3 regions of the Serratia symbiotica genome follow, and region 2 is predicted to be linked to each of the others. Evidence: predicted binding sites of a transcription regulator. Region 2 holds the regulator's gene; each other region holds the start of a gene.
What was found. Region 2 encodes LexA, which represses DNA repair genes until DNA is damaged. Its sites were predicted from a motif close to TNCTGTATGTACATACAGNA; they were not measured.

Region 1 (3,155 bases), 1.4 Mb from region 2:
TGTCCATCAGTTGGCCGCTGTTACGCCACGGTGAACCACCATCGAACAAGTCAAGCTGTGCCATGGCACCAGTGCTAAAATCCCCCAGCATCACGCCTCCTTTCAGGTAGTATCGGCCCTCTTGCCAGATGCTTTCCAATACCCGCACCGCCGTGGCGATGATGTCTCGGCTATCGTTGCTCGGTATCCGCAGCCGGGCGCTCCCCATATTGCTGTAGTAACTCTCACTCGCCGCATGCGGGCTGGTTTTTATAAACACCGACACATGGCGGCAATAGCGATCATCCTGGCGCAACTTCTCGGCGGCGCACTCTGCATAGCTACAGATTGCCTCGCGCATATGCGGGTAATAGGTCAACCGCTGGCCAAACGAACGTGAACAGATGATCTGTTCCCTGGCGACCGCTGCCGCCTCCAATGGCAGACAAGATCCCCCGCGCAGTTCGCGCACCGTGCGCTCCAGCACCACGCTGAAGGTTTTGCGTACCAGCCGAGTATCGCAGTCCGCCAGTTGCAACGCGGTGTGAATGCCCATCGCCTGTAGCTGCCGTGCCAACCGCCGGCCAATGCCCCATACCTCTTCTACCGGTATCAATGCCAGCAGCTTGCGCTGGCGAGCCGGTTCTGACAGATCCACCACCCCCTGAGCACCACGCCACTTTTTGGCAGCGTAGTTGGCCAATTTGGCCAACGTCTTGCTCGGCGCGATGCCCACACCGACCGTTAAATGCAGTTCCCGTTGGATCCTATCGCGTATCTGGCTGCCAAACTGTTTCAGTGCTATGCAGTGGTTAATACCATCCAGCCGCAGAAAAGCCTCGTCCAGCGAGTAAATTTCCACTGCGGGTGCCATCTCCTCCAGCGTGTCCATCACTCGACGAGACATATCGGCATACAGTGCATAGTTGGAAGAGAACACCGCCACGTTCTGTCGGCGCAGGTCATCCTTAATCTTGAAGTAAGGTGCGCCCATTGTTATCCCCAGCGCTTTGGCCTCGGCGCTGCGGGCGATCACGCAGCCATCGTTGTTGGAAAGCACAACCACTGGCCGCCCTTGTAGATCTGGCCGAAAGATAGTCTCGCAGGAAGCATAAAATGCATTTACATCCACTAACGCAAACATGGCTACACCGCAGCATATACGATAAAGGTGACCACGCCGAAGATCTCCAGTCGCGCTTCCTCGCCAAGGACGATCGACGCATAGGCCGGGTTCATCGGCAGCAACCGTGTATCCGGGTGGCATTGCAGTTTCTTGACGGTGAATTCACCGTCGATAGCAGCGATAACGATATTGCCGTGCTCCGGCGTGAGCGAGCTGTCAACGATCAGCAAATCCCCGTTCTTGATATTGCCATCAATCATTGAGTCGCCGCTGGCACGCACAAAGTAGGTAGCATTGGGATGGCGTACCAACAGTTCGCCTATATCCAGGCGGCTCTCGACGTAATCCTGCGCCGGCGAAGGAAAACCGCAGGCAACGCGTTCGACGAACAACGGTAGCCTGTGGAGGGTTGATATTTCATCTGGTTGGTAAATATTCATGATGTGTTCCAAATACTGTTTGCATATACAGTATTTATGTTTTTACACTCACGATCAAGCCCTGAAAGACAGAAAAGTCCTATCCGGCTGATGGTGCTGGTGATTTAGTTATCTTCTCCTCGATGCCCACATATACCCTAAATAATTCAAGTTGCAGGAAGGCGGCAATGCAGCGACAAATCGGTCGGGAACCGATTTGAACAGCACTTGCACAGAGCCGCAGGTTGAACCTCAGGGATGAGGGGGCAATACTTGGCAATCGTGTTTTGTTCTGATGCGATTTAAGTTAAAGGAACCTTGCCTATTATCGAATTAGAAATGGCATTTTCATTTACCTAATGCGCTATTCCATTAATACTCATGTATAATAGCCGCCATTCCTGCCCCCCGAAGCTCTTTGCATCAGTATTTAATCCGGCGGCGCTGACGAGAAAATTATGAATAAGTATTTACTCATCAATGAGCATGGCGATGCCGAACAACCATGTCTATCACAGCATCGGGTATGGCAGCGCAACGATCTGGCTCAACCACAGTTGGACTGGCTGGCCGAAGAGGTACCGGTGGCGCTGGTGTATAACGGCATTTCTCATGTGGTGATGATGGCCACCCCGAAAGATCTGGCGGCATTCGCCATCGGTTTCTCGCTCTCTGAAGGGATCATCGCCTTCCCCGACGACATTTACGATATCTGGCAGCAGCCCGTCTGCAATGGCATTGAGGTGCATGTGGAACTCTCCAGCCGGCGTTTGATGCAGTTGAAAGCGAGGCGCCGCAGCCTGGCTGGCCGCACCGGCTGTGGCATCTGTGGCGTGGAGCAGCTACAAGATACTACCCGGCCAATCCCCCTGTTACCCTTTACCCAACGCTTTGCTTTGGCAATGCTTGATCGGGGTGTGACACAGTTGAAAAACGTTCAAACGGTGGGGCAACTGACTGGCTGTACCCATGCAGCGGCCTGGCTACAACCCGATGGCATGCTCAGCGGTGGCTGCGAAGATATTGGCCGACACGTGGCGCTCGACAAGCTGTTGGGCTACCGCAGCCAGCAAAACTGGCCGCAAGGTGCTGTACTAGTGTCTAGCCGCGCCAGCTATGAAATGGTACAAAAAACAGCCATGTGCGGCATTGAGATCCTATTTACTGTCTCCGCCGCCACCAGCCTGGCGGTGGCGGTAGCAGAGCAAAGCAATCTGACGCTGGTGGGCTTCAGCAAGCCGGGCCGAGCTATCGTTTACACTCATCCGCAGCGGCTGATTGCGGAGTAATTAAGTACAGCTCAGCAAAATATCTCCAATAAACCCATCGCTAAGCAAAACAGCAGAAAATATCTACATCACACTTATTCGCCCAAATCAAAACTGGTTTTTCCGCCTGTTTTTCTGGCACAGTTCCGTGCTGTCAAAGATTATCTTACGTCTATCATTAAATATTATCATGCCCAGTGTGGTGATCATCAGCATCCAATGGTATGGCAGCGTTGCCGTTCTTATTTACTGTCAGAAACTAATCGTATTATGGTCACCCGAAGGTTTCAACCAGCCACAGCAGCCGAATAAGGCTTTATTTTTTATTTGAATTTCATCATGGCCTTTTCTTTAAGAAAATAT
Region 2 (3,155 bases):
AACAGGATCTCTTTGTAGCTATCGTCAAGCCAGCTATAGTAGCTTCAGGCGTCAATCCGCGAATGCCTCTGGTGCTATTAGCGCTACTTGTTGTAAGTTCCCCAAGATTTCACTTCTTTCTCAGCCGCCTCTTTTTTCTGGCAGCATCAATGCGTATTAGATATTTCCATCATTCTGGTGCTGCAAACCAACTGCCATGCACCCTATGGAGATGCCAGCGCCAGCCCAGCGTCAGACCACGCAGTATGAGGAATACCGCCAGCGCCAGCCACAACCCGTGGTTGCCTAGCCACGGTACGCTAAACAGTGTCAATACATAGCCAACGGCCGCCACCGCCATGCTGTTGCGCATCTCTGCACCACGGCTGGCACCAATAAACATACCATCCAGCAAATAACACCACACGCCAACCAACGGCAAGACAACCTGCCACAGCAAATAATGATGAGCCAACGCACGCAATTCATGCAGCGAGGTCAAGGCCGCCACTATCTGCTGACCAGCCAAGAAGTAGAGCACAGCAAAGGCCAACGCTACCAGGCAAGCCTGACGACAGGCAGCGTGCCATATTTTTCTCAGTTGGCTGTCATCACGCGCACCATAGGCATGACCCGAATGTGCTTCAACCGCATAGGCAAAGCCGTCTAAAGCGTAGGCGGAGAAGGCCAGAAGGTTCATTAATACCACATTTACCGCCACCACCTCGCTGCCTAGGCGTGCGGCAAAGAGGGTCAGCGAGGCGAAGCACAGTTGTAGCAGCAACGAGCGCAACATGATGTCGCGGTTTAGGGCCAGCAAGCGCCTAAGGTTGCCGCGCCAAGCCTGTTGCAACATCAGCAACGATATCCCACGCATGCGCATTACCCGCCACGCTAGCCCTAGCCCCAGTAGCAGCGTGGCATATTCTGAGATGGCAGTCGCCATCGCTGCCCCTTGCACCTTCCAGCCCAGTCCCATTACCAGCCAGATATCCAGCACAATATTCAGCAGGTTGCCGACAATCAGGAAGATCACCGGCGCACGCACATGCTGCACGCCGAGCAGCCAGCCGAGTAGCACCATATTGACCAGTACTGCCGGGGCGCTCAACCAACGAATGTCCAGAAACAGTCGCGCCTGTTCCAGTACCTTAACGTTGCCACCAACGATCCGCAGCGCCAAATCAATCAGCGGGTGGCGCAGCAGCACCATTGCCAACCCGGTCAATAGTGCCAATAGAAGCGGCTGCATAAAGGCACGCGCCAGCCTCTGCTGGCTCTGCGCTCCCAGCGCTTGGGCGGCCAACCCGGTAGTGCTCATGCGCAGAAACAGTAGCAGCATAAACAGGAAATTACTGACCATCGTGCCGATCGCCACACCGCCCAAATAGATCGGGCTATCAAGATGGCCGATCACAGCAGTATCCACTAACCCTAGCAACGGCACGGTGATATTGGAGAAGATCATCGGCAGGGCCAGGTGCCACAGGGCTTTATCGGTGTCGCTGGTAAAGGCAGAGATCAGGTGCATTATGCAATGTTCCCATGGTAGTGCAGTTGCCACATTAGGTGGAGTAAAACGAAACCGCCCCAAAACAGGGGCGGGTTAAATCAGGGGACAACGGTTTAGTTAGGCGTGACGCTTAAATCCAGTCGCCATTGCGGATCACACCGACTGCCAGACCTTCGATAGTGAAATTTTGCTGGCGCAGATCGACCACTATCGGTTGAAATTCGTTGTTTTCCGGCAGCAATTCAACCATGTTACCGCTTTTTTTCAGTCGTTTGACGGTAACTTCATCTTCAATGCGCGCCACTATGACTTGGCCATTGCGCACATCCTGAGTTTTGTGTACCGCTAACAGATCGCCATCCAAAATGCCGATATCGCGCATCGACATGCCGATAACCCGCAGCAGGAAATCCGCGTTTGGTTTAAATAAGGAAGGATCTACCTTATAGTGGCCTTCAATATGCTGTTGAGCCAACAGTGGCTCGCCAGCAGCCACACCACCAATCAGCGGTAAACCTGCTTCATCTTCCATCAGCAGGCGTATGCCGCGCGACGCGCCGGAGATGATCTCGATGACCCCTTTGCGCGCTAACGCCTTCAGATGTTCTTCGGCGGCATTTGGTGAGCGGAACCCCAGACGCATAGCGATCTCAGCACGTGTCGGCGGCATGCCTGTCTGCAAAATATGATCGCGAATCAGTTCATAAACCTCTTGCTGCCTGGTAGTTAGTGCTTTCATTCCACCCCCTGTTCGTTTATACAGTTTTGCTGTAAGTATATACAGGCATGCCTGAATTGGGAACCGACGAATGAATAAAATCAGGGTGTCACGCCCCGTTCAAATGAAGTGTTGCAACAAAATCGACCCCCAAACGAACAGCGCCAACACGATCGCCAGCAACACTGCCGCTGCCCCCATATCCTTTGCACGGCCAGACAGTTCATGATATTCACTACCTACCCGATCGATCACCGCCTCTATCGCGCTGTTCAGGATCTCAACAATCAGCACCAATACCACCGATCCGATCAATAAAATGCGCGCTATCGCACCTACATTCAGCCAAATTGCCAGTGTGATAGCCAGCATGGCCACCACCAATTCCTGGCGGAATGCCGCCTCATGCCGCCAAACAGCGGCAAGTCCTTTATAAGAATAGCCAGCGGCTTTAATAATACGGGTCAGGCTGGTTGCTTGATTTGCCATGTTTCTGTGCCTTTCTCAGGGGTAAATCATAAAAAGAGTCTAGATCACTTAGTGATGTCGGCTCTCGTTTTCCAACACCGCAGATCTGCTACCCGGTTTCTGGTATGCTTGTGTTGCATTGCTAACAAGAGGCTTCACGTAGTTATGTCAGGTTGGCGTAAAATTTATTATAAATTATTGAATTTACCACTCAAATTATTGGTAAGAAGCAAGGTTATCCCTTCAGATCCTGTCAGGGAGTTAGGATTAGATCCCTCACGGCCGATTTTGTATGTTTTGCCTTATAATTCCAAGACGGATTTGCTGACGCTACGCACTCAGTGCCTGGAGCAGGATCTGCCCGATCCTCTTGACCTATTGGAAATCGACGGCACGGTGCTGCCGAGCCACGTGTTTATTCACGATGGCCCGCGCCTGTTCCGTTATTACACGCCGAAGGAAGAGTCAGTAAAGCTG
Region 3 (3,155 bases), 650 kb from region 2:
GCGATAACTGTCCTGTGCTTTGTCCAAGCTTTGCCCCAGTGCGGACATGTCGTCGACGAACAGCCGCATTTTGTCATATAGCTTTGCTGCCCGGTCTGCGATGTGTTGAGCGTTCTGGCTTTGGTGCTCGTAGCGCCACAGGTTAGTGATGGTGCGTAGCGCCACCAGCAGCGTAGTTGGGCTGACCAACATGATGTTGTGCTTAAGCGCCTCGCTGATCATCTCCGGCGCACGGTCAATCGCCAGTAGAAAGGCCGGTTCGATGGGGATGAACATCAGCACGTAATCCAGCGAGCGCAAACCGGGCAACTGCTGATAATCCTTGTGCCCCAGCAGCCGGATATGGCCGCGCAATGAGGCAATATGCTCGTTTAGCGCCGCCTCGCGCTGTGCCTCGTCTTCACCGTTAAAATAACGCTCATAGGCAATCAAGGACACCTTGGCGTCGATCACCACATCCTTGCCTTGCGGCAGACGGACGATCACATCCGGTTGCATGCGACTATGGTGATCCACCCGCACGTTGACCTGGGTTTCATACTCATGCCCCTCGCGCAGGCCGGAGGCTTCCAGCACCCGGCTCAGCACCACCTCGCCCCAGTTGCCCTGGGTTTTGTTGCCCCCTTTTAGCGCCTTGGTGAGGTTGATGGCTTCACGCGCCATCTGGGCATTCAATTGCTGCAAATGGCGTATTTCATGCGTCAACGTATGGCGCTCGCGTGCTTCCTGTCCAAAGCTGTCTTGCACCTGTCGGCGAAAACCGTCCAGTTGTTCACGTAACGGCAACAGCAGGCGATCCAGGCTTTGCTGGTTTTGTTCATCCACCTTGCGGCCACTATGTTCGAAAATACGGTTTGCCAGGTTTTCGAATTGGGTAGTGAGACGCTGTTCGCTGTTGATCAGCAGGCGCTGCTTCTCTTCTGCGGCCATGCGGGTCTCCTCCAGCCGGATGGTGACTTCACGTAGTTCGGCTTCCTGCGCGCTGTTGACCTCACGCTGGGCGCGCAGTTCCTGATTGAGCAACTCACACTCGTTGCGCCAGTGATTGAGCTGTTGCAGCTTTTCCTGCCCAGTTGCCAGTTGGCTGTGTAAATTGCGCAGTTCCAACTCGTTCTGGCGCATTTGTTGCTCATGGTGTCGTAACGTTTCCTCTCGAGCCGCTGCCGCCTGCTGCACCTGTTGCAACGCTTGCTCCAGCAAACGCAGTTCGGTCTCATACCGCGCGTTGGTCTGCTGCGCCAGTAGGCTGGCGATCAGCCACCCGAGTAGCAGGCCGATCCCCCCCCCACCGATCCCATAAACCAGACTGCTATCCACCCTGCCTCCTGTTAAACCTTGCCGCTACGGCGTTTCACACGCCCATTGCCTGTCACGTTAAGGGGAGGCTGTATGGATGTCCAGCACATTTTCATTGAAGGGGCGCAGTAGCGAAAAGTGATACCGCGCTGATTAGGTAGGTTAAAACAGTTTGAAGCGGTACTCGGCAATAAATTCTGCCGCCAGAGAATGAGACGTCTGATAGCGTCCATCGGCTATTACGGGGGTATTATTCTGGTGCTTATAGGACCAACCTGGGCCAACGATGGCGAGCACCGTCAGATTTTTCAACTTGTGATGTGAAGGCGTCCAGCGGCCAAAAGCGTTAATCTCACCGAGGCGTACCCTAGCCCCTTGATAGTCGAATTGACCATAGGTACCGAGCAGCCCGGCGGTGAATTCAGGCGTCATGCGGTATTCGGCTTCCATCCCCAGCATGGTTTCACCATCAGCCATATACGCTTCCACATTGGCCATAGAGGTGAAGGTGCCGCGTGAGTCTTTCGTCATATGACGCGGATAAAACCCCAACGCTCCTTCCCCTTTTGGTGCCCGAGTATGGGCGATACCCAACTTGAGGTTCCAGCGTGGCTCCTGCCATTTAGCATCGAAAGCATAGTGGTTGGCATTACGATCGAAATGACGTTTACTCAGCGCCATCGCCTGATAGCCGTCCAGCGCTTGGGTGGTGTAAATCTGGCTGCCCAGTGTGAGTTTCTCATCGGGGCTGAACGCCAGCCGTAAGATTTGGCGGCGCAAGTAGTCCTGAGATTCACCGTACGCCAATTGACCATTGAACAGGTCATTCTTATAGCCTAGCTCGGCAGTGGCGAGATGGCCGATAACACGGCCATCGTTGGTTTGCAGGCGTAGACTTTCGGGGGAGTTGCGCGCCATGGAACGCTCGATATAAGCCCCACGGAAAGACAACCCGGCACGCGTCGCTCCGCCTGACCAGCCCAAATAGCTGCTGGGAGAAAGACGGGTGGAACGGGAAATCACGCCATAATCGCGCAGTGTTTGCCAGCCCCACTGCGCATTGAGCGTAGCGCCACCCACCTCGCCTTTCAGTTTAATATAGCGCTGCCCAATTTTACTGAACCCCGCTGCATTGTCTTTACCATCATTGAGTTTGTTGTTGTACAACACGCCGCGAGAATTAAAAGCATCGCTAGCGCCCAGTTTTACTGCGCTGTAGTAATCAAGGTTAACACCGAGGATATCCGCCAGATAACCGGATTGATAGCCTAGCGCCAGCCCTTGTCCCCAGGCGCTGTGGATCTCCTGAGGCTTGGCAATGTCGGCGTCATCTTTGAGGTATTTCCAATAATTTTTCAGTGAGATCTCAGCCTGACTGTCCTTAAAAAAGGACGAATCAACCAGGCTTTTATCGGCACTCTGCGCTGTAGTTGATAATAGCGCAATAGCAATAACACCCCATGAAGCAGAATTTTTCATTATCATTACCCTCTGCATTAAGCATAAAGGTACCCTCCAGGGAAAATGTAATATCCCCAGGCATGCTAAGCCCGTGAAGAGTCTTTTTATTTTATAAAGTGAGTGTTACTGAGTTTTATTAATAATGGCTTTTCCTTTAGTAACATAACTAAAATCACCCACATCTTTCACCGTATATTTACCATTTTTATAAGAAATTTTGACTACTGCCGCATTCTCCAGTGGCTTATCTTTTTTCGGATCATCCGTCATATCTGAAATCATCATTAGCATTGATAACCCGGAAGAGACTGCCAAGATATTTTTATCTCCAGCCTTTACCGCATCCTGCACCATAGTATTCAGCGCACGTTGCATGCGCGTTTTTATCTGCAATGCAT

Region 1: a site for LexA is predicted at 1,559-1,578, ahead of umuD (translesion error-prone DNA polymerase V autoproteolytic subunit). Genes of this name have one in related genera too.
Region 3: a site for LexA is predicted at 1,384-1,403, ahead of rmuC (DNA recombination protein RmuC). Genes of this name have one in related genera too.

Annotation. Positions count from the first base shown of each region.
Region 1 is NZ_CP050855.1:925,880-929,034, reverse strand. It holds gene umuC (translesion error-prone DNA polymerase V subunit UmuC) at 1-1,123, opposite strand, end outside; gene umuD (translesion error-prone DNA polymerase V autoproteolytic subunit) at 1,126-1,545, opposite strand; gene fdhD (formate dehydrogenase accessory sulfurtransferase FdhD) at 1,983-2,813, shown strand.
Region 2 is NZ_CP050855.1:2,894,587-2,897,741, forward strand. It holds gene dinF (MATE family efflux transporter DinF) at 170-1,510, opposite strand; gene lexA (transcriptional repressor LexA) at 1,623-2,231, opposite strand; gene SYMBAF_RS14370 (diacylglycerol kinase) at 2,331-2,699, opposite strand; gene plsB (glycerol-3-phosphate 1-O-acyltransferase PlsB) at 2,844-3,155, shown strand, end outside.
Region 3 is NZ_CP050855.1:191,965-195,119, forward strand. It holds gene rmuC (DNA recombination protein RmuC) at 1-1,317, opposite strand, end outside; gene SYMBAF_RS01030 (OprD family outer membrane porin) at 1,459-2,775, opposite strand; gene SYMBAF_RS01035 (histidine phosphatase family protein) at 2,881-3,155, opposite strand, start outside.